4 regions of the Listeria immobilis genome follow, and region 3 is predicted to be linked to each of the others. Evidence: predicted binding sites of a transcription regulator. Region 3 holds the regulator's gene; each other region holds the start of a gene.

Region 1 (4,686 bases), on a different contig from region 3:
GAAGTAAAAGATCGAATAATTATTTTCCGTGAGGTGTCTTTAGGAAAGAGTTATACGCAAAAAGTAAAAAAAGAGCAGGATACTAGTGTGATTCAATCCTTAAAGCGAAAGATTCAAACGCTAGAAACAGAGAACAAAGAACTGAAACTTAAAATCAAGCATATATACGGCCAAGTTTTTGAAAATACTGACTAAATCAATTTAAAAGGGTTGAACTCGCAGCATTGAAAAATGTGCTGTTACGAGTTCAACCCTTTCTTTTCCAAGTCCATTCCAAGGTATCGGTATATCCTTAAAAGATCGTTTCCTTCTACTGTTCTAAGTTGAAAGTAAAAAATATGGTCTTTACTGTCTACTGTCATATAGCTAGGTATCCTAAACCGGGTAATATTTCTCTTATTCATCAAATAGAGCAGTTCGTCTTGTAATGCAAAAAAAGGCACATCTATCAGAACGAAGTTCAAAAAGTCTTTTGTCAATTTTTCTGAGTTTTCAGTATGGTAGTCAAATTCAGCACCTTCCACATTCAACGTCATGAAAGATCACTCCACTTATTTGGATTGATCATACGAATATGATTGATTGAATTACTGGGAATAACTTGAATTCCAGTATCTGGATGTGAGACAAAAATACTTGTGTCCCTGAAACCTTCGACAACTCCGATAATATCTGCATAAGCATTTCCTTCAGTATTCAGCTCGCTAAGCTGAATTTCAACAACATCTCTGGTAGTATAAGAGGATTCTAGCATTTCTGAGATTTCCGTTTCGCTCATCTTCGGTTTCCTAGACCAAAATGTATTTCTTCCCTTTTTTTCAATATCCATTTCTGCGGTATGTTCACTTAAATAAAAGCCCATCCACTTTGCCATTCCTCGATCATCGTAGTCGCGAATAAGTGGATCAGGATGATAAGACATAAATGATTCTCCCATGTTTTAAACACCTCCACTAAACCTCTTCAGGAAACGGAGTTTCCAAAAAAGTTTCTACCATTTCCTGAATATCATTTTGTCTAAAAAAAGGAATTTCCAAATAACGAACGTTGTTTTTCCTACACCACTGCCGCTTGATTTCCATGTTTCTTAGGATATTTTGAAATCTCTTTGTACTGCAACCTCGTTTGAAGTAATGGTGTGTACCGTGATACTCAATGATGTGCCACTGATTGGATTTTTGGAAAGCTACATCAACACGTAGTGGTCTATTTTCAATAGTAGTAAGACCCTTGAACATCCTTTCACGGTCGTATTTAATCCCATAGTAATTCATTAGTTGGCAAATGAGTTGAATCTGCCAACTCGGTTGTTGGCTGGGAACCAACGGAAATGGTTTGTACAACATTTTTGCCTTTGGATGATAAGAAAGGTTAGCAATGAAGACTTTCTTTTTCCATCCATTGATAGTGATCGTGGCTTTCGTATGAAGGTGGATTTTTCCTAAGTAATCATAGGGTAAATACCAATCATACAGTTTTTTCTGAATCTCACCATTTCTCATAAATGAAATAGAAACAACATTGAAGTTCTCTTTAATAAAAAGTAGTTCATTCATAGGTTAGGTACTCTTTCTACAGTTTTATAGTGACTACAAGCCATCCAAACCACCGGCACCGCCAGCATGACCTCCCACCAAATTCGCTTGACTCAAGCTCCTAGCGTGTTCTAAAGTAGAACTTGCACGGACAATTGAGACAAAGCCATACTTTTCTCTGATCTGATCCATTATTTGATCCAGCTTCTCATTTTTAATCTGTTCTTCCGGTTCTTCGAACAGGTTTAGTTGGCTTCCTGCATGATAAAGCAGTCCTGAATAAGACACACCGATATTTCTAACTAGACAGCCGGTATAAAATTTATTGAATAAATACAATAGGTGTCCAGCTAACTTGTCAGTGTTATCAGTAGGGGTAATCTTTAGTTGCCGGCTAAATCCTTTCTCTAATTCGTCCTTAGAATAACCAATTGATAAATTGACCGTTGAAGTTTTAGCTTGTCTGCGGCGCAAACGAATAGCAACCTGTTCGGCCATTTCCCGAATCACCAAAGGCATTTCATCACCCTTGTAGTATCGTGGTAAAATTTGACTGTTTCCTAGATTTTCAGACTTGGGGACATAGCGTTCTTGGATTTTTGTCCGATCAATGCCATTGGCATGATGGTACAGCTGCAAACCGATTACCCCAAATTTTTCTTTTAATCGGTAAGGCGTAGCATGAGCCAAATCATAGATTGTGGAGACACCCATATTATACAGGTTTTGCTTCATACGGTGACCAATCCCCCAAAAGTCGCTAATCTCAGGCATAGCCCAAACCTTTGTTTCTACATCGGAATAGTTCCAAGAAGCCCGCATATTTACTGTGCTTTTAGCCTCGTTGTCCAGCGCCAGTTTAGCAAGTAAGGGATTACTGTTTGACATACCAACGGTAGAATAAATCCCAGTTTCTCTCAAGATATCTTTTTGGATCATTTGGCTGACAATATTTAGTTTTTCTTTCCTAGTTAAACTTTTGTCTGGTACAAAGTAGTTTAAACTGTGGGTTAGTTCAACAACCCCTTCATCGATGGAGTACCACATAATGTCTTCATCCGCTGCGTACTTGCGAACGATTTTTTGAATTTTTAGGTTTTCCACTATGTAATAACGCATTCTAGGAGGAGCTACGATAAGTTTTTTCATCATTGGATTTTCCTCTACCGTAGGTAGTTCCCAAGATCTTGTGACATTACTGATTCCAAACGCTTTCTTCGCCATCGGACTGCTGGCCAAAATTAAACCAGAAGTATTATCCGCCTGACTCATTACAACCAAAAGGTCCTTTAAGGGGTGGCGCCCCCGCGCTACCAGCTCACAGCTGGCGTAAAAAGATTTCATATCGATAAAGGCATAGTCACCAGTGGGTTCTAAATCATAGTTAAAGTTCATCATAATCACCTTATCAAACTAAGTATTTTCTCCAAAAAGAACACATGTTCGTTATTATAGTACCTTGATTTACTCCCCTAAGTCAAGAAAATCTCGTTATTCACACCACAAAAAAGATGCCAGCAGCTACGGACTAGTGCTAATGGCATCTTTTAAAGTGAAACTAATTTTTTATGGCTAGAACATTTCTTTTAATTAAGTCTCTAGTTTTTCTAAACTGCGCTAAAATCTCTTCCTCACTACCGGATGCTTTGGCAGGGTCCGATAAGTTCCAATGAAAATGTTCTTTCCCTTTGGGAATTACCGGACATTTATCTTTCGCATCCCCGCAAAGAGTGACGATTAGATCAGCTTTATTAAAATAGCTCATATCAAGCAAATCTGACGTTTGTTCAGAAATATCAATCCCGTCTTCAGCCATCACTTTTACGACTTTTGGATTCAGACCGTGCGTTTCTATTCCGGCACTTCTAATTTCAAATTGACTTTTTGGTAAGAGCTTATGCGCATACCCTTCAGCCATCTGACTTCTACAAGAGTTTCCTGTACAAAGAAAATAGATTTTTTTCATATATTTTCACCTCTAAGACGTGCTGTTTGTTCAGTATCATTAGGAAACCAATGTTTCGTATTATTGGCTATCTTAACCAATAAAAGCATAACTGGTACTTCTACTAGTACACCCACTACTGTGGCTAAAGTCGCTCCTGACTGGAGCCCAAATAATGAAATAGCTACCGCAACTGCTAATTCAAAGAAATTACTCGCACCGATCATTCCGGCAGGTGACGCAATAGAATGGGGGAGTTTCCACAATCTTGCCCAACCATAAGCAATTGAAAAGATAAGTAATGTCTGAATTGTTAAAGGGATCGCAATCAATAAAATGTGTAGCGGATTGGCTAATATTTTCTGCCCTTGAAAAGAAAAGATAATGATTAGTGTCAACAGTAATCCAATGATCGTTACGGAATCAAATTTCTTTAAAAAGACTGTTTCAAAGTAAGCTAAGCCTTTCCTTTTAATAATCAATGAGCGAGTAAGGAAGCCTAAGAATAAGGGAACTACTACGAAAAGAACAGTGGATAATAGCAAAGTTGCCATTGGAACGACTACATTATCAACACCTAGTAAAAAAGCGACAATTGGCGCAAACAAAATTAAGATAATTAGATCATTCACCGCTACTTGAACCAAAGTATAGGCAGCATCACCTTTGGTGAGGTGACTCCAAACAAAGACCATTGCGGTACATGGGGCGGCTCCTAGAATAACCGCTCCGGCAACATATTCTTTTGCCAAGTCTAACGGTATCCAACTTTTAAACACTACATAAAAGAAAAAAGCAGCAATCGCGTACATAGTGAATGGCTTTATCAGCCAATTAGTTACGCAAGTGACAATCAATCCTTTGGGCTTTTTTGACACGTTAACAATACTGCCAAAGTCGATTTTCAACATCATTGGGAAAATCATTAACCAAATTAAGATAGCTGTAGGAATAGAAACGTTGTAATATTCGAACTGGCTAAGTGTTGCGGGAATTACTGGTAAAAACTTTCCGATTGAAATTCCTAGTGCCATACATATGACTACCCACAAGGTTAGATACTTCTCAAAAACACCTAATCCTTGTTTCTCTGTGTTTTCCATTTGAACCCTCCATCATCAATATCAGCCAATACATAGATAGTTTTCTATGTATTGGCCAAAAAATTTTATACCCCAACAGGGCTAAAGTCTGGTTGCCATTCTT
Region 2 (4,686 bases), on a different contig from region 3:
TTCACCTACTGAAAAACCACAATATGGGCAGGCATAATGCTCACTAAATAGTAGTTCTTTTTCGCCCATAATATCTACAACCGCATAACCATCTGCTAAGCGAAGAGCCGCTTCAATGGAATCATATAAGCGAGTGTTAATTCCTTCTTTAATAACAATTCGGTCAATAATAATTTCGATAGAATGCTTTTTATTTTTCTCTATTTCGATTTCATCATTGATATCGTATATTTCACCATCAACGCGAATTCTTACATAGCCTTCTTTTTTTATTTCTTCTATTGTTTTTTTATGTGTTCCTTTTTTTCCGGAAACGATTGGTGCCATAATTTGAATGCGTGTTTTTTCAGGATATTCCAGCACACGATCCACCATTTGTTCAATTGTCTGCGATGTGATTTCAATACCATGATTAGGACAAATTGGATGTCCCACGCGTGCAAATAATAGTCGTAAATAGTCATGAATTTCTGTCACTGTCCCAACTGTAGAACGTGGATTACGACTTGTTGTTTTTTGATCAATAGAAATTGCCGGACTAAGACCTTCAATTAAATCCACATCTGGTTTATCCATCTGCCCTAAAAATTGTCGTGCATAAGCAGATAATGATTCCACATAACGTCTTTGTCCCTCCGCGTAAATGGTATCAAAAGCTAGCGAAGATTTTCCTGATCCAGATAAGCCAGTCATAACAACTAACTTATCTCTTGGGATTTCTATATCAATGTTTTTTAAGTTGTGGGCTCTCGCACCCTGAATTACTATTTTATCTTTATTCAATTTTGCTTCATCCTTCCGCTTTTATTTCCAGTAAAGCATCACGCAATTCAGCAGCGCGTTCAAAATCAAGTGCTTTGGCTGCTTCTTTCATTTCATGTTCCATACCTTCAATGAAGACATCGCGTTCTTTCTTAGACATTTTACTTAAATCATGTTGTTTTATTGCTTCTCTTTCATCTGCGGCAGATGTTGCTGCTATAATACCACGGATTTCTTTTTTGATGGTCATTGGGGTAATACCATGTTTTTCATTGTATTCTATTTGGATTCCACGGCGTCGTTCTGTTTCGCTAATAGAATTTCGCATGGAATCTGTCATTTTGTCTGCATACATGATTACACGACCATTTTCGTTACGTGCAGCACGCCCCATAGTTTGAATTAGTGAACGTTCTGAACGGAGAAAGCCTTCCTTGTCAGCATCTAAAATGGCAACCAGAGATACTTCTGGTAAATCAATTCCTTCACGAAGCAAATTAATTCCGACTATAACATCGTAAACACCTAGTCGTAAATCACGAATAATTTCAATTCGTTCTAATGTTTTTACTTCTGAATGAAGATATTGGACTTTAACTCCTGCTTCTTTTAGGTAGTTGGTTAAATCCTCGGACATTTTCTTTGTTAAAGTGGTAATCAGCACGCGTTCATTTTTTTCTACTCGATCATTAATTTCATCCAATAAATCATCAATTTGTCCTTGAATTGGACGAATTTCAACTATTGGGTCTAGCAATCCTGTTGGTCGAATGATTTGCTCAATAACATCTGGATTTTTTTCTAGTTCGTATGGACCTGGTGTGGCAGAGATAAACATAATTTGATTAATATGCTTTTCAAATTCTTCTAATCGAAGGGGACGGTTATCTAGCGCACTCGGAAGTCTAAAACCGTGATCTACTAACATTTGTTTTCTCGCTTGGTCACCATTAAACATCCCGCGAATTTGTGGCATTGTTACATGCGATTCATCAATTACCATTTGGAAATCATCTGGGAAATAATCAAGTAACGTATATGGTGTAACTCCGGCAGGTCGAAGTGATAAATGGCGAGAATAATTTTCAATTCCTGAGCAATAGCCCATTTCTTCCATCATCTCTAAATCATAATTAGTGCGCTGTTCCAGTCGTTGCGCTTCGAGTAGTTTGTTGTCTGCTCGCAAAACTTTTAAGCGTTCTTCTAATTCTGCTTTTATATTTACAATCGCTTTTTTCATAATATCTGGTCGTGTAACAAAGTGAGACGCAGGGAAAATGGAAACATGTTCTCTTTCTCCAATAATTTCGCCTGTTAATGCATCTACTTCTCTAATGCGTTCAATTTCGTCGCCAAAAAATTCTACTCTCATACAATGTTCATCTCGTGATGCTGGGAAGATTTCCACCACATCCCCGCGCACACGGAAACGCCCGCGCTGAAAATCTATGTCATTTCGATCATACTGAATATCTACTAGTTTTCGAAGTAGTTGATCACGACTAATTTCCATACCTACTCGCAGTGAAACAAGCATTTCTCCATACTCAATAGGTGAACCTAAACCATAAATACAAGATACACTGGCGATAATAATAACATCTCGTCTTTCAAAAAGCGCAGCAGTTGCTGAGTGACGAAGCTTATCTATTTCGTCATTGATACTCGCATCTTTTTCGATATATGTGTCACTCTGTGGAACGTATGCTTCTGGTTGGTAATAATCATAATAACTAACAAAATATTCTACTGCATTATTTGGAAAAAACTCTTTAAATTCGCTGTATAATTGCCCTGCTAAAGTTTTATTGTGAGCCATAACAAGAGTTGGCTTATTTACTTCTTGAATCACATTTGATACAGTAAATGTTTTCCCTGTACCGGTAGCCCCAAGTAAAGTTTGATGTTTCAAGCCCTTTCTTAAGCCTGTTACTAATTGTTCGATTGCCCTAGGTTGATCTCCTTGTGGACTGTACTTAGAAACTAACTCAAATTTATCCTTCACTTCGGAATCCCCCCATCTTATATTGGTCCGATCTTGACTTCTGAAAAACTGCATTTACGAAAAGTCCCGCAAAGCAAAAAGCGGATTTTTTCAGATCCGTTAATGTATCTATTTTATCATAAATATTTTAATAAGCCTAGCAAAAACCGAACGTATTTTCGTATTTATTTTAAAAGAAAAAACGCAACCTGTTGATTACGCTTTTCTTTATTTTATCATTTTTTTGCTTTTCTACCTATCTATTTGCTTTTTAAAAATCGCTGCCTCGCTTCTTTAAACGGTTTAGCATATAGGTAGCAAGTATAAAGCCAATTGTCATCGAGAAAGCATCAATCACAATTAACCAATAGGAACTCGTATAACCTAATTTTGCAGATGCAGCAATTAAAATTATCATAAGCAATAGTGCTACATAGCGATTATAAGTAATTATAGCAAAAAGAATAACGAGCAAACAAGGGAAAATAAGCGCAGATATAATTTGATCCATCTTAAATCCCCCCTCTTTCTTATTTTATGCATCACGCAATGCTTTTGTTGTTATTTCAGTCGTTAACTGCGGTAATTCTGTTTTTTCAATTCCTTTTTCTGCAAGCATATCTGGTAAAATTTCTCGTAAAAAGTATTTAACGCTCTCCATTTCGCGATACTCATAAATGGTTGCTAATGCTTCACTATAAATTTCCACAAAAATATTTTCTGGATTTCCTTTTTGAATTTCGCCAAAAGATTCATATAATAAATCGACTTTATCAGAGATTGCTAAGATTTTTCCTTCTAACGTGCTGTCTTTTCCTTCTTTTAATAAATGCCGATAAATCGGTTGAAAGGTTTCAGGAATTTCCCGCTCAATAAAGTTTTTTGTCATACTTTCTTCTACTTCTGAAAGCATTTCACGTAATTCTGTTGTTGCATATTTTACTGGAGTTTTAATATCACCAATGAATAATTCGGAATAATCATGATTTAATGCTTTTTCGTATAATGCGCGCCAGTTCACTTCGTTACCAGCGCTCTCTTCCACTGCTCCAAAAAACTGGGCGATAGAAGTCACTTTATATGAATGTTCAGCAACTGAGTGTTCTTGATATTTAAATTTCCCCGGACAACGATAAATGTTTTCTAAATCAGATAAACTTTGGAAATATTGGTGAATTCCCATATAATCCCTCCATTCTTCGTTCTATTCCTCCCGCTTTTGCTTTTTATTTGCAGGATTCGTATTTTCTATTTCACGCATCATAAGCGCTGCACAATAACCAATTAAAGCAATCATTGCTGCTGAATAGGTTCTAAAATTATCTGTAGCAAAAATAAAAATGATGGCTGAAAATAACAATGTTGTTAAAATCCCCCAACTAAAAAGTTTTGTTCCGCGTGCAGTTCCAACTTTCATTTGTGCATAAATTCCTACGTAACAAACAAATTGAATAATAATAAATTGAACTACTGACAAAACAATAACAACAGTAAGATTACTATTCCAGACAATTGCTAAAATGGAAATAATAATCATCACGATAATCCCTGAAATAACAATAAATTTTTGCATTGGTGTTAATTTCTTCAAAATATTTCCTCCATGTTCTTATTTGTTACTTACTTTACCATAATTGCTCTTTATTTGGCATAAAAAACACCCATAACGCACCTGAGTGTTTTGCATTAACGATGATGCACGTGACGAACTGCTTGAGTTAATAGCTCTAATACGTGATTATCATCTTGCATATAATAAATCGTTGTTCCAGCTCGTCTTGATTTCACTAGCCTTAAATTTTTCAAAAACCGAAGCTGATGTGAAACTGTTGTTTGGTTAAATTCAAGCGTTCGAGCAATATCATTTACGGAGTACTCTCTATCTTGTAATAAATTTAAAATTTGGACACGAGTTGGATCAGAGAGCGCCTTAAAAATCT
Region 3 (4,686 bases):
AAGAACCTTTAACAGATGAAGATGTTCGAAAAATACTTAGAAAAGAAATGCAACAAGCTGGCCGTTTTGTTAAGCAAGATTCAACAGGCAAACAACAATTACCAAGGTTTTAAAAAGATAAAAAGAGGTATTTACTTTATTTAGAAGTTAATATAATTAGACTATTTAGGAGGAATTTAGATTATGGCAAAATATACAAAAGAAGACATTTTCCGCTTCGCAGATGAACAAAACGTAAAATTTATTCGCTTACAGTTCACGGATATACTCGGGATTATAAAGAATGTGGAAATTCCTGTTAGCCAACTAAAGAAAGCACTAGACAATAAAATCATGTTTGATGGTTCCTCCATAGAAGGTTTTGTACGAATTGAAGAGTCTGATATGTACTTATTCCCAGACCTAGACACTTGGGTTGTATTCCCTTGGACTGCTGAAAAAGGGAAAGTTGCAAGAATGATTTGTGATATTTATAATCCTGACATGACACCATTTGCAGGAGATCCGCGTGCTAACTTAAAACGTGTACTTAAAGAAATGGAAGAGCTTGGTTTTACTGAATTTAACTTAGGACCAGAACCAGAATTTTTCCTATTCAAATTAGATGAAGATCGTCGTCCGACACTTGAGCTAAATGATAGTGGTGGTTACTTCGATTTAGCACCTACTGATTTAGGTGAAAATTGTCGTCGTGATATTGTACTTGAATTAGAAGAAATGGGCTTTGAAATTGAAGCTTCTCACCATGAAGTAGCTCCAGGTCAGCATGAAATTGACTTTAAATACGAAGATGCTATTACGGCTTGCGATAGTATTCAAACATTTAAACTAGTTGTTAAAACAATTGCTCGTAAACATGGCTTGCATGCTACATTTATGCCAAAACCATTATTTGGCGTGAATGGTTCAGGAATGCACTTCAATATGTCATTATTTACCGAAGAAGGCAATGCATTTTTCGATAAAGACGGCGAACTTGAATTAAGTCAAACAGCTTATCATTTCTTAGGTGGTATGTTAAAACATGCTCGTGGGTTTACAGCTGTTACTAATCCAACCATTAACTCGTTTAAACGTTTAGTTCCAGGTTACGAAGCACCATGTTATATCGCTTGGTCAGGTAAAAATCGTAGCCCGCTTGTACGTGTACCAAGTTCTCGTGGTTTAAGTACCCGTTTAGAATTACGTAGTGTTGACCCGTCCGCTAATCCGTATTTAGCGATGGCAGTACTATTAAAAGCTGGTTTATCTGGAATTAAAGATGAACTAACTCCTCCAGCTCCAGTTGATCGTAATATTTATGGAATGAATGAAGAAGAACGTGAAGCAACTGGGATTTATGATCTTCCGGAAAGCTTGGGCCATGCTTTAATTGAACTTGAAAAAGATGAAACAATTAGAGCTGGTTTAGGTGAACATATTTTCGAACACTTTATTGAAGCGAAAACAATTGAGTGCGATATGTTCCGTACAGCAGTTCATCCGTGGGAACGCGATCAGTATCTGGAAATCTATTAATACTAAAAATCTCGCTTCCTAATTTAGGAGGCGAGATTTTTATTTAGGATGAAAAAACACTCTGCACAAAAATATGCAGGGTGTTTACTTATGCTTTATAAAGAACATGTGGCTTTAACGGATCTCCATCGATTAACGCTGGATGTTCAAAAGTAGCTATTTTTGTTAAATTGATTTTTTTCATTACTTGTTCGGAAGGCTTATTTAAAGCAGCTGTAAAACTATATATTTCAGCTATGGATGTTTCTTCTTTTGCGAATGTCAGAGCTCTTAAGGCGCCTTCAGTGGCATATCCCTGATTCCAGGAGCTTTTTCTTAAGCGCCAACCTATTTCAATACAGGGAGTAAAGTCGGCTTCGAAAGTAGTTTTATGAAAACCAATAAAACCAATAAATTCACCGCTAGATTTTTCTTCTATAGCAAATAGTCCATAGCCAAAAGAAGTTAACTCTGCTTGATTTCTAGCTATTAAGGCGTTACTTTCTTCTTTCGTTAAAATAGAAGGAAAGTATTTCATAACGTCTTTATCCGCATTCATCACACTAAATGGGGCATAATCGCTTGGTAAATAATCTCTTGCAAGTAGTCGTTCCGTTTCAAAATAGATCAACCTAGACACCACCTGTCAAAAATAAGACTTGTTAGCGAATATCGCGATATAGACCAATCACTTTACCAAGAATAGTTACATTATTAAGGATGATTGGTTCCAATGCATCATTTTCTGGTTGCAATCTAAAATGATTAGATTCTTTATAGAAACGTTTGCAGGTTGCTTCATTTTCATCTGTCATTGCTACAACGATTTCTCCATTTATAGCAGAATTTTGTTGGCGAACAATAACTTTATCTCCGTCTAGAATTCCAGCATTAATCATGCTTTCTCCGTCAATTTCTAACATGAAGACATTTGTCTCACCAGCAGCCATATATTCAGGAAGTGGAAAATACTCATCAATATTTTCGATTGCTGTAATAGGCATACCAGCTGTTACTTTTCCGATAATGGGAATATTAACCACATTTGGCGTTTCGGCCTCGTCTTCTAAGGACAATATTTCTATTGCACGAGGTTTAGTTGGATCACGTCTAATTAATCCTTTGCCTTCAAGACGAGCAAGATGGCCATGGACAGTTGAGCTAGATGCAAGTCCAACAGCTTCACCAATTTCACGTACGGAAGGTGGATAGCCTTTTTCTTTTACTTCGGACTTTATAAATTCATATATATCTTGTTGACGTTTAGATATTTTCATGGTTTCACCTCATTGATTTAATGGTTATTTTATAATTCAAGTATAGCAAAAGAAAATCCAATATGCAAACAAAGGTTCGTTTTTTTTATTGACATATGCGAACGACTGTTCTATAATATAGAAAAGCGAACATACATTCTTTTGGAGGGATTATTAATGACTTTAAAATTATTTTGGGATAAATTCTATGTTTCTATTATATTTGTAATTACTTGTTTAGTTTTGGGGATTGTTTTGATGTGTACGGTTGTTGGAAGTAGCAGTGATTATTCAAAAGTGAATGTAGATGAAGGAGATTCACTTTGGGCATTAGCAGATCAATATGCCGGAAAAAGTGATATGGCAAAAGCGGATTTTGTATCTTGGGTGGAAAAAGAAAATAATCTAACGGACGGGCATATTAAAGCAGGAGAATCAGTGGTTATTCCAGTCCATGAAACAAAGCTATTAAATAGTGATACAAGTATTCAATTAGCAAATCAATGAGCAGGTTTTGGCTTTTATATATGATATAATGATAAGAAAGTGGTGACGATATGCTGCTTTCTTATTTTTAATATAATAAAGAAAAGGATGAAGCGCTATGTTAGAGAAAGCTAAAATAGACCGTATTAATGAACTTTCAAAAAAGAAAAAAGCAGGAACCTTAACTGCTACTGAAAAAACGGAACAAGAGAAGTTAAGAAAAGAATATATAAAATCATTTCGAACTCATATGAAAGGCACGATTGAAAATACGACGATTATTGATCCTAAGGGGAATGACGTAACGCCGCATAAAGTGAAACAAATGAGAAAGAATAATAACTAGAAATTAGTACCAAATGAACAAAAGTGCGCAAATGAACAAAAATAACAATCAATTAAGCAATTTAAAGCAATTTTTAGTTGTGTTAATTGCTTTTTAGGCTTATTATTAAAAGTAGTTAAAATTATATTGAAGAGAGGATGTTTCATTTGTTCGATAACACAGATACTTTAGCAGTGAATACAATTCGTACATTATCAATGGATGCAATTCAAAAAGCAAATTCAGGTCATCCAGGCTTACCTATGGGAGCAGCACCAATGGCTTATGCACTATGGTCTCGCGTACTAAATACCAATCCTAAGAATTCTCATTGGTTTAACCGTGATCGTTTTGTACTTTCTGCTGGACATGGTTCAATGCTTTTATATAGTTTACTACATTTAAGTGGATTTAAATTAGATTTAGAAGACTTAAAAAACTTCCGTCAATGGGAAAGTAAAACTCCAGGACACCCAGAATATCGTTATACGGATGGTGTAGATGCAACAACTGGCCCACTTGGTCAAGGGATTGCAATGGCGGTCGGTATGGCAATGGCAGAACGTCACTTAGAAGCCAAATATAATAAAGATGGCTTCCCAGTAGTAGATCATTATACTTATGCATTATGTGGAGATGGCGACTTAATGGAAGGTGTTGCTTCAGAAGCGGCTTCCTATGCAGGTCATCAACAATTAGGTAGATTAGTATTATTATATGATTCCAATGATATTTCGCTTGACGGTGATTTAGATAAATCTTTCTCTGAAAATGTAAAACAACGGTTTGAAGCATATGGTTGGGAACATTTACTAGTAAAAGATGGAAATGATACTGCAGAAATTTTAGCAGCAATCGAAAAAGCAAAACAAAATACTTCTCAACCAACGATGATTGAAGTAAAAACAGTTATTGGTTTTGGTGCTCCTAATGAAGGTACTAGCAAAGTGCATGGTGCTCCACTAGGTGAAGAAGGTATTTTAGCAGCGAAAAAAGCATATGGTTGGAATTACGAAGAAAAATTCTTTGTTCCTGAAGAAGTAACTACACGTTTTAAAGAAACTATTGCTGAGCGCGGAGAGAAAGCAGAAGCAGCTTGGAATGAACTATTTGCCGATTATA
Region 4 (4,686 bases), on a different contig from region 3:
GCTGGTTTTGTAGCAGGTGGAGTTGCTTCTGTTGGTGGAGCAGGATTCCTTGGTGCGTTAGTAGGTGGTTTTCTCGCAGGTTATGCTGTTGAATTAGTGAAATTAGTACTTAAGAAATTACCAAAAACATTAGATGGCATCAAAGTAGTTCTATTTTATCCAGTTTTATCTGTTTTGATTGTTGGTCTATTAATGTTGCTATTGAATGTACCAATGAGTGCTCTTAATACATGGTTAAATGATTTCTTAAATAGTTTAAGTGGAACAAATGCTGTTATTTTAGGCTTGTTACTTGGGGCGATGATGGCGGCAGACTTAGGTGGCCCAATCAATAAAGCCGCTTATATCTTTGCAACAGGAACTTTAGCTGCAAGTGTAGCAACTGGCGGAAGTGCAATTATGGCAGCTACAATGGCGGCAGGGATGGTTCCACCGCTTGCTACTTTTGTCGCAACTAGGGTCTTTAAAAATAAATTTACAGCGCAAGAACGTGATGCGGGATTGACAAACTCTATTCTAGGAGCATCATTTATTACAGAAGGTGCCATTCCTTTTGCGGCAGCAGATCCACTTCGAATGATTCCGAGTTTTATTGCTGGAAGTGCAATTACAGGCGCAATCGTTATGTTCCTAAATATTAAAGTATTAGCACCACATGGTGGAGTGTTCGTTATTTTCTTAGTGTCTCAACCATGGTTCTATATTATTGCAATTGTTATTGGAACCTTAATAAGTGCAGCCTTAATTGGATTTTTACGAAAGAAACCAACTGTATAAAATTGGGGAATCGTCTTTTGAAACAAAAAAGACGATTTCTTTTTTGTTTTCTCGAATTCTTTCCGAAAAATTGCTATAATAGAAATGAAGAGAGGTGGGCATATTGGAATTTGGAGAAAAGTTAATTCATTTACGAAAGAAAAATAGATTAACCCAAAAGCAATTGGCAGCAAAAATTGGTACAACTGCATCAACCATTAGTAAATATGAGAATGATAACCACCGACCGCCAATCTTTATTTTGGCAAAATTAGCGGAAACACTCGGAACAACAACAGATTTCTTATTAGATGATGTAGCGGGATTACGAGAAAAAAATTCAGTGAACGCCTTTCCTCTAATTGGTAATCCAGAACTAGAGAAATGGTATTTAGAGTTGCCATATACATATTCAGAAGAAGAATTATTAATGTTAAAACGAATTGCAGATGCGATTGAAAATAAGAAATAATAGAGGAAACCAGATATACAAGTAGTTTTGTATATCTGGTTTTTCTTTAATTAATTTTTAGGCTTGTCTGAGTTAGTAGGGTCATCATTTTCCAAAATCATTGTATTGTAATAACGTCTTGTTTCAGCTGCAAGCGTGGCAGGTGGGAAAAACATATTCATCGAAGGGAAATTGCTCTCCATCATACGCATTTTTTGAGAAAATTTCATATGTAGCATGGAAGTTCTAGCAATTTGATTATTAAAAGAGGCTAACGACATATCAATTTCAAAAGTTTGTTGATTAGAAAATCTAATTAAAGTGTGATTATAGCCTACTGTTTGGTATTCTTTAATATGTTGCGGGAAAATCCAAATGCACTCTGAGGTAGTAGGCGAGGCAGTTGGAAATGCATATGTGGACGTTACAGGGTCAACAATGATAGGTGGCTTATGAGTAACACCAATCAGATGCTTTGTTCCCTCCTTACGACCATCATAGCTAGAACCGAAAAAATTACAACTGGTTTTAATTAGCTCAAAAGGGGTAAATTTAGAAGTATAGTATGAATCAACTTCATAAATTTCTGAATAGACTGTACTTCCTGATTTTTTCGGAAAAATAATCATCGTGTGCGGGTTTACTTCATAAAACTGAGTACTAATTGGTTCTTTTTTCATTTCATTCAACTCTCCTATGTTTGTATTTATGTCTAAGAAGAAACCTAAAATTACCATCAAAAATAATAATTTTAAGTAACAACTAAGCATCAAAGTTAGTTATGAGTTTATTTTTTGTCATTATAGCACATGGTAATTTACAAGTCATTAGATTTTCGTAAAGTTGTATTTTCTAGCTGTTTTCTGTTTTTTCTTGCCATATTACAGTTTTTTAATTGTAATAAATATAAGTGAAGGAGTGGTAGTCGTGGAAATGCGTGATTTTTCTAATTCATTGATGAATCAGGTGGGCGTCCTTAAAGGGGAAAAAGAATTAACAAATGTATTTATTGAATGCTTCCTGACGATGCTCCTAGAAGAGAGAAAATTAGAACAACTTAGAGCTGAAATTGATAAAGCTCTCGATAATAGGAACGAAGCGAAATTCATCCAACTTACAGAAAAAATGAATAAAATCCAACAGGAAATGCTGGCTTTTGAGTAGAATATATGAAAAACTAAGATAGTAGTGCTATCTTAGTTTTTTTGAGCTGTTTTTTAAATTTTCATAGAAAAAATCCTTTGAAAAAAGTTCTGTACAGATAGCGTAAATGTGGTAAACTAAATAAAAACATATGTTCGGTGGTGAGGGTATGACATTTCAAATAATTGCAGGAAGATCAGGAACAGGTAAAACAACATATCTAATGAATGAAGTTGGAGCAAAAATAAGAAAAAATTCGAAAACATATATATTTATTGTTCCGGATCAAATGACTTTCCAAATGGAAACCAATTTTTTAAATAAAGAAAATCTCGCGGGAATGATGGGCACACAAATTTTTAGTTTCAGTAGGCTAGCATGGAAAATCCTTCAAGAAACAGGTGGATTATCTAAAACTTTTCTTAGTAAGACTGGTATTGAAATGGTTATTCGAAAAGCTGCTTTGGAAAAAAAAGAAGAGTTAAAAGTTTTCTCCAAAGCTACTTCTAGAAAAGGTTTTTATTCAGAGCTGGCCAATTTATTCAAAGAAATGAAGCAAGAAAAAATTTCAATGCATGATTTAGAAGATAGCGCAAGAACATTACCAACGAGTATAACAAATAAAGTGCATGATATTTCACTTATCTACCAAAAATATGAAGAGCTCTTAGCTGGTAAATTTCTTGAAAATGAAGATTACTTGCGCCTTTTAGCTGAAAAAATTATGGAGAGTGAGTATTTAAATAATACAGAGATAATTATTGATGGATTTAATTCATTTTCTAAGCAGGAATTGGCTGTTATAGAAAAATTAATGCAAAAATGCGATAAAGTGACTGTTTCACTTACATTGAATGTCCCTAATATTCGAGAAGGGTTGGAAGAGTATAGTATGTTTAAAGCGAGTACAGAAATGTATCTTGCTTTATTAGAAATAGCTAAATTAAATAATATTGATGTGGAAGAAGCTAAGTTGCTGAGTGAAAATAAGCGAGCTAGGACGCCTTCGCTAGAGTTTTTAGCTAATACTTGGGGTCAAAATAAATTTGCGGCTTTTGAAGGAAAAGTAACCAATTTAAACATCCATCAAGCTAATAATAGACGATCTGAATTAGAAGGAATCGCGCGTGAAATTCGGAAGCTCACCTCAAATGGTTACAGGTATAAAGATATTGCAATTTTAACCAGAAATCTAGGAGACTATGATGTTTTAGCTGAAACAGTAATGCAATCATATGATATTCCTATATTTATAGATAAGAAGCGTGTGATGGCTAAACACCCATTTATTGAGTTTATTCGCTCCAGCCTAGATGCAATCCAGTTTAATTGGAAATATGAGCCGATTTTCCAAGCAGTAAAAACAGAATTCTTCTTTGATGTTACGGAAGATGCAGCAGATATGCGCCGAAAATCAGATATTCTGGAAAACTATGTACTCGAAAATGGAATTCAAAATAAATGGAAATGGGAAAAAGAAGGTGACTGGGTTTATCGGAAAATCCGGGGTCTTTCTACCAACGTTTTGCCTCAAACAGATGAAGAGTTAAGCACACAAAATATTATTAATGAAATGCGAAATCGTATTTTAATACCACTCTCAACATTAGAAGTAAATTTAACTAAAGCGAAAACAGGACAAGAATTTGCATTAGCACTATACCATTATATAGAGCAAGTCCAAGTTGTAGAGCATTTAGAGGCATGGAGAAGAGTGGCAGAAGCTAGTGGTTATTTGGAACTTGCGCGAGAACATGAACAAGCGTGGAATTCTGTTTCATCACTTTTGGATGAGTTTGTCGAGGTTTTGGGAGAAGAATCTCTTGACTTACCAAGCTTTATAGAAATAGTTGTTACAGGACTTGATGCACTAGAATTTTCACTATTACCACCAGCACTAGATCAAGTAGTTTTATCTGATATGGAAAATGCTATGTTGCTAGATATGAAAGTTATTTTTGCGATTGGAATGAATGATGGTGTGATGCCACTTCGTCAAAAAGACAAAGGAATTCTGTCGGATCAAGATAGAGATTTTTTGAGAGAACAAAAGAGTAATTTAAAACCATCCGCTAAAAATAATATTGGGGAGGAAGATTTATTAGCTTATAAAGTAATTAGTTTGCCAAGTGATAAGTTGTTTCTTAGCTATCCGGCAGCTGACGAGGAAGGAAAAGTATTAAGCGAATCTAATTATCTTCGCAAAATAAAGGGACAACTTAAAAACTTGAGTGAAGCTGTATATTTAACAGATCCAAGTTTATTAAATGATGAAGAACAAAGCAGTTATATTCGATCAAAACAAGCCACATTAGGATTGCTTACAAGCCAACTAC

The links. The regulator LexA, encoded in region 3, represses DNA repair genes until DNA is damaged. The targets are predictions, from matches to a motif close to CGAACATATGTTCG.
Region 1: a site for LexA is predicted at 2,968-2,981, ahead of HCJ45_RS04825 (Y-family DNA polymerase). Genes of this name have one in related genera too.
Region 2: a site for LexA is predicted at 2,915-2,928, ahead of uvrB (excinuclease ABC subunit UvrB). Genes of this name have one in related genera too.
Region 4: a site for LexA is predicted at 2,495-2,508, ahead of addB (helicase-exonuclease AddAB subunit AddB). Genes of this name have one in related genera too.

What each region holds. Positions count from the first base shown of each region.
Region 1 covers NZ_JAASUA010000003.1:2,222-6,907, forward strand. Annotated here, with positions in the region: gene HCJ45_RS04805 (DUF6262 family protein) at 1-195, shown strand, start outside; gene HCJ45_RS04810 (DUF5960 family protein) at 240-536, opposite strand; gene HCJ45_RS04815 (hypothetical protein) at 533-937, opposite strand; gene HCJ45_RS04820 (hypothetical protein) at 954-1,556, opposite strand; gene HCJ45_RS04825 (Y-family DNA polymerase) at 1,590-2,930, opposite strand; gene arsC (arsenate reductase (thioredoxin)) at 3,094-3,501, opposite strand; gene arsB (ACR3 family arsenite efflux transporter) at 3,498-4,583, opposite strand; gene arsA (arsenical pump-driving ATPase) at 4,649-4,686, opposite strand, start outside.
Region 2 covers NZ_JAASUA010000007.1:101,965-106,650, reverse strand. Annotated here, with positions in the region: gene uvrA (excinuclease ABC subunit UvrA) at 1-783, opposite strand, end outside; gene uvrB (excinuclease ABC subunit UvrB) at 791-2,767, opposite strand; gene HCJ45_RS10445 (CsbA family protein) at 3,018-3,257, opposite strand; gene HCJ45_RS10440 (HD domain-containing protein) at 3,282-3,929, opposite strand; gene HCJ45_RS10435 (hypothetical protein) at 3,951-4,337, opposite strand; gene HCJ45_RS10430 (ArsR/SmtB family transcription factor) at 4,433-4,686, opposite strand, start outside.
Region 3 covers NZ_JAASUA010000001.1:122,381-127,066, forward strand. Annotated here, with positions in the region: gene HCJ45_RS00795 (MerR family transcriptional regulator) at 1-113, shown strand, start outside; gene glnA (type I glutamate--ammonia ligase) at 184-1,518, shown strand; gene HCJ45_RS00805 (GNAT family N-acetyltransferase) at 1,607-2,128, opposite strand; gene lexA (transcriptional repressor LexA) at 2,160-2,774, opposite strand; gene yneA (cell division suppressor protein YneA) at 2,931-3,260, shown strand; gene HCJ45_RS00820 (DUF896 domain-containing protein) at 3,358-3,585, shown strand; gene tkt (transketolase) at 3,732-4,686, shown strand, end outside.
Region 4 covers NZ_JAASUA010000004.1:28,869-33,554, forward strand. Annotated here, with positions in the region: gene HCJ45_RS06735 (PTS fructose transporter subunit IIABC) at 1-777, shown strand, start outside; gene HCJ45_RS06740 (helix-turn-helix domain-containing protein) at 881-1,228, shown strand; gene HCJ45_RS06745 (competence protein ComK) at 1,279-1,887, opposite strand; partial or broken gene HCJ45_RS06750 (IDEAL domain-containing protein) at 2,017-2,371, shown strand; gene addB (helicase-exonuclease AddAB subunit AddB) at 2,520-4,686, shown strand, end outside.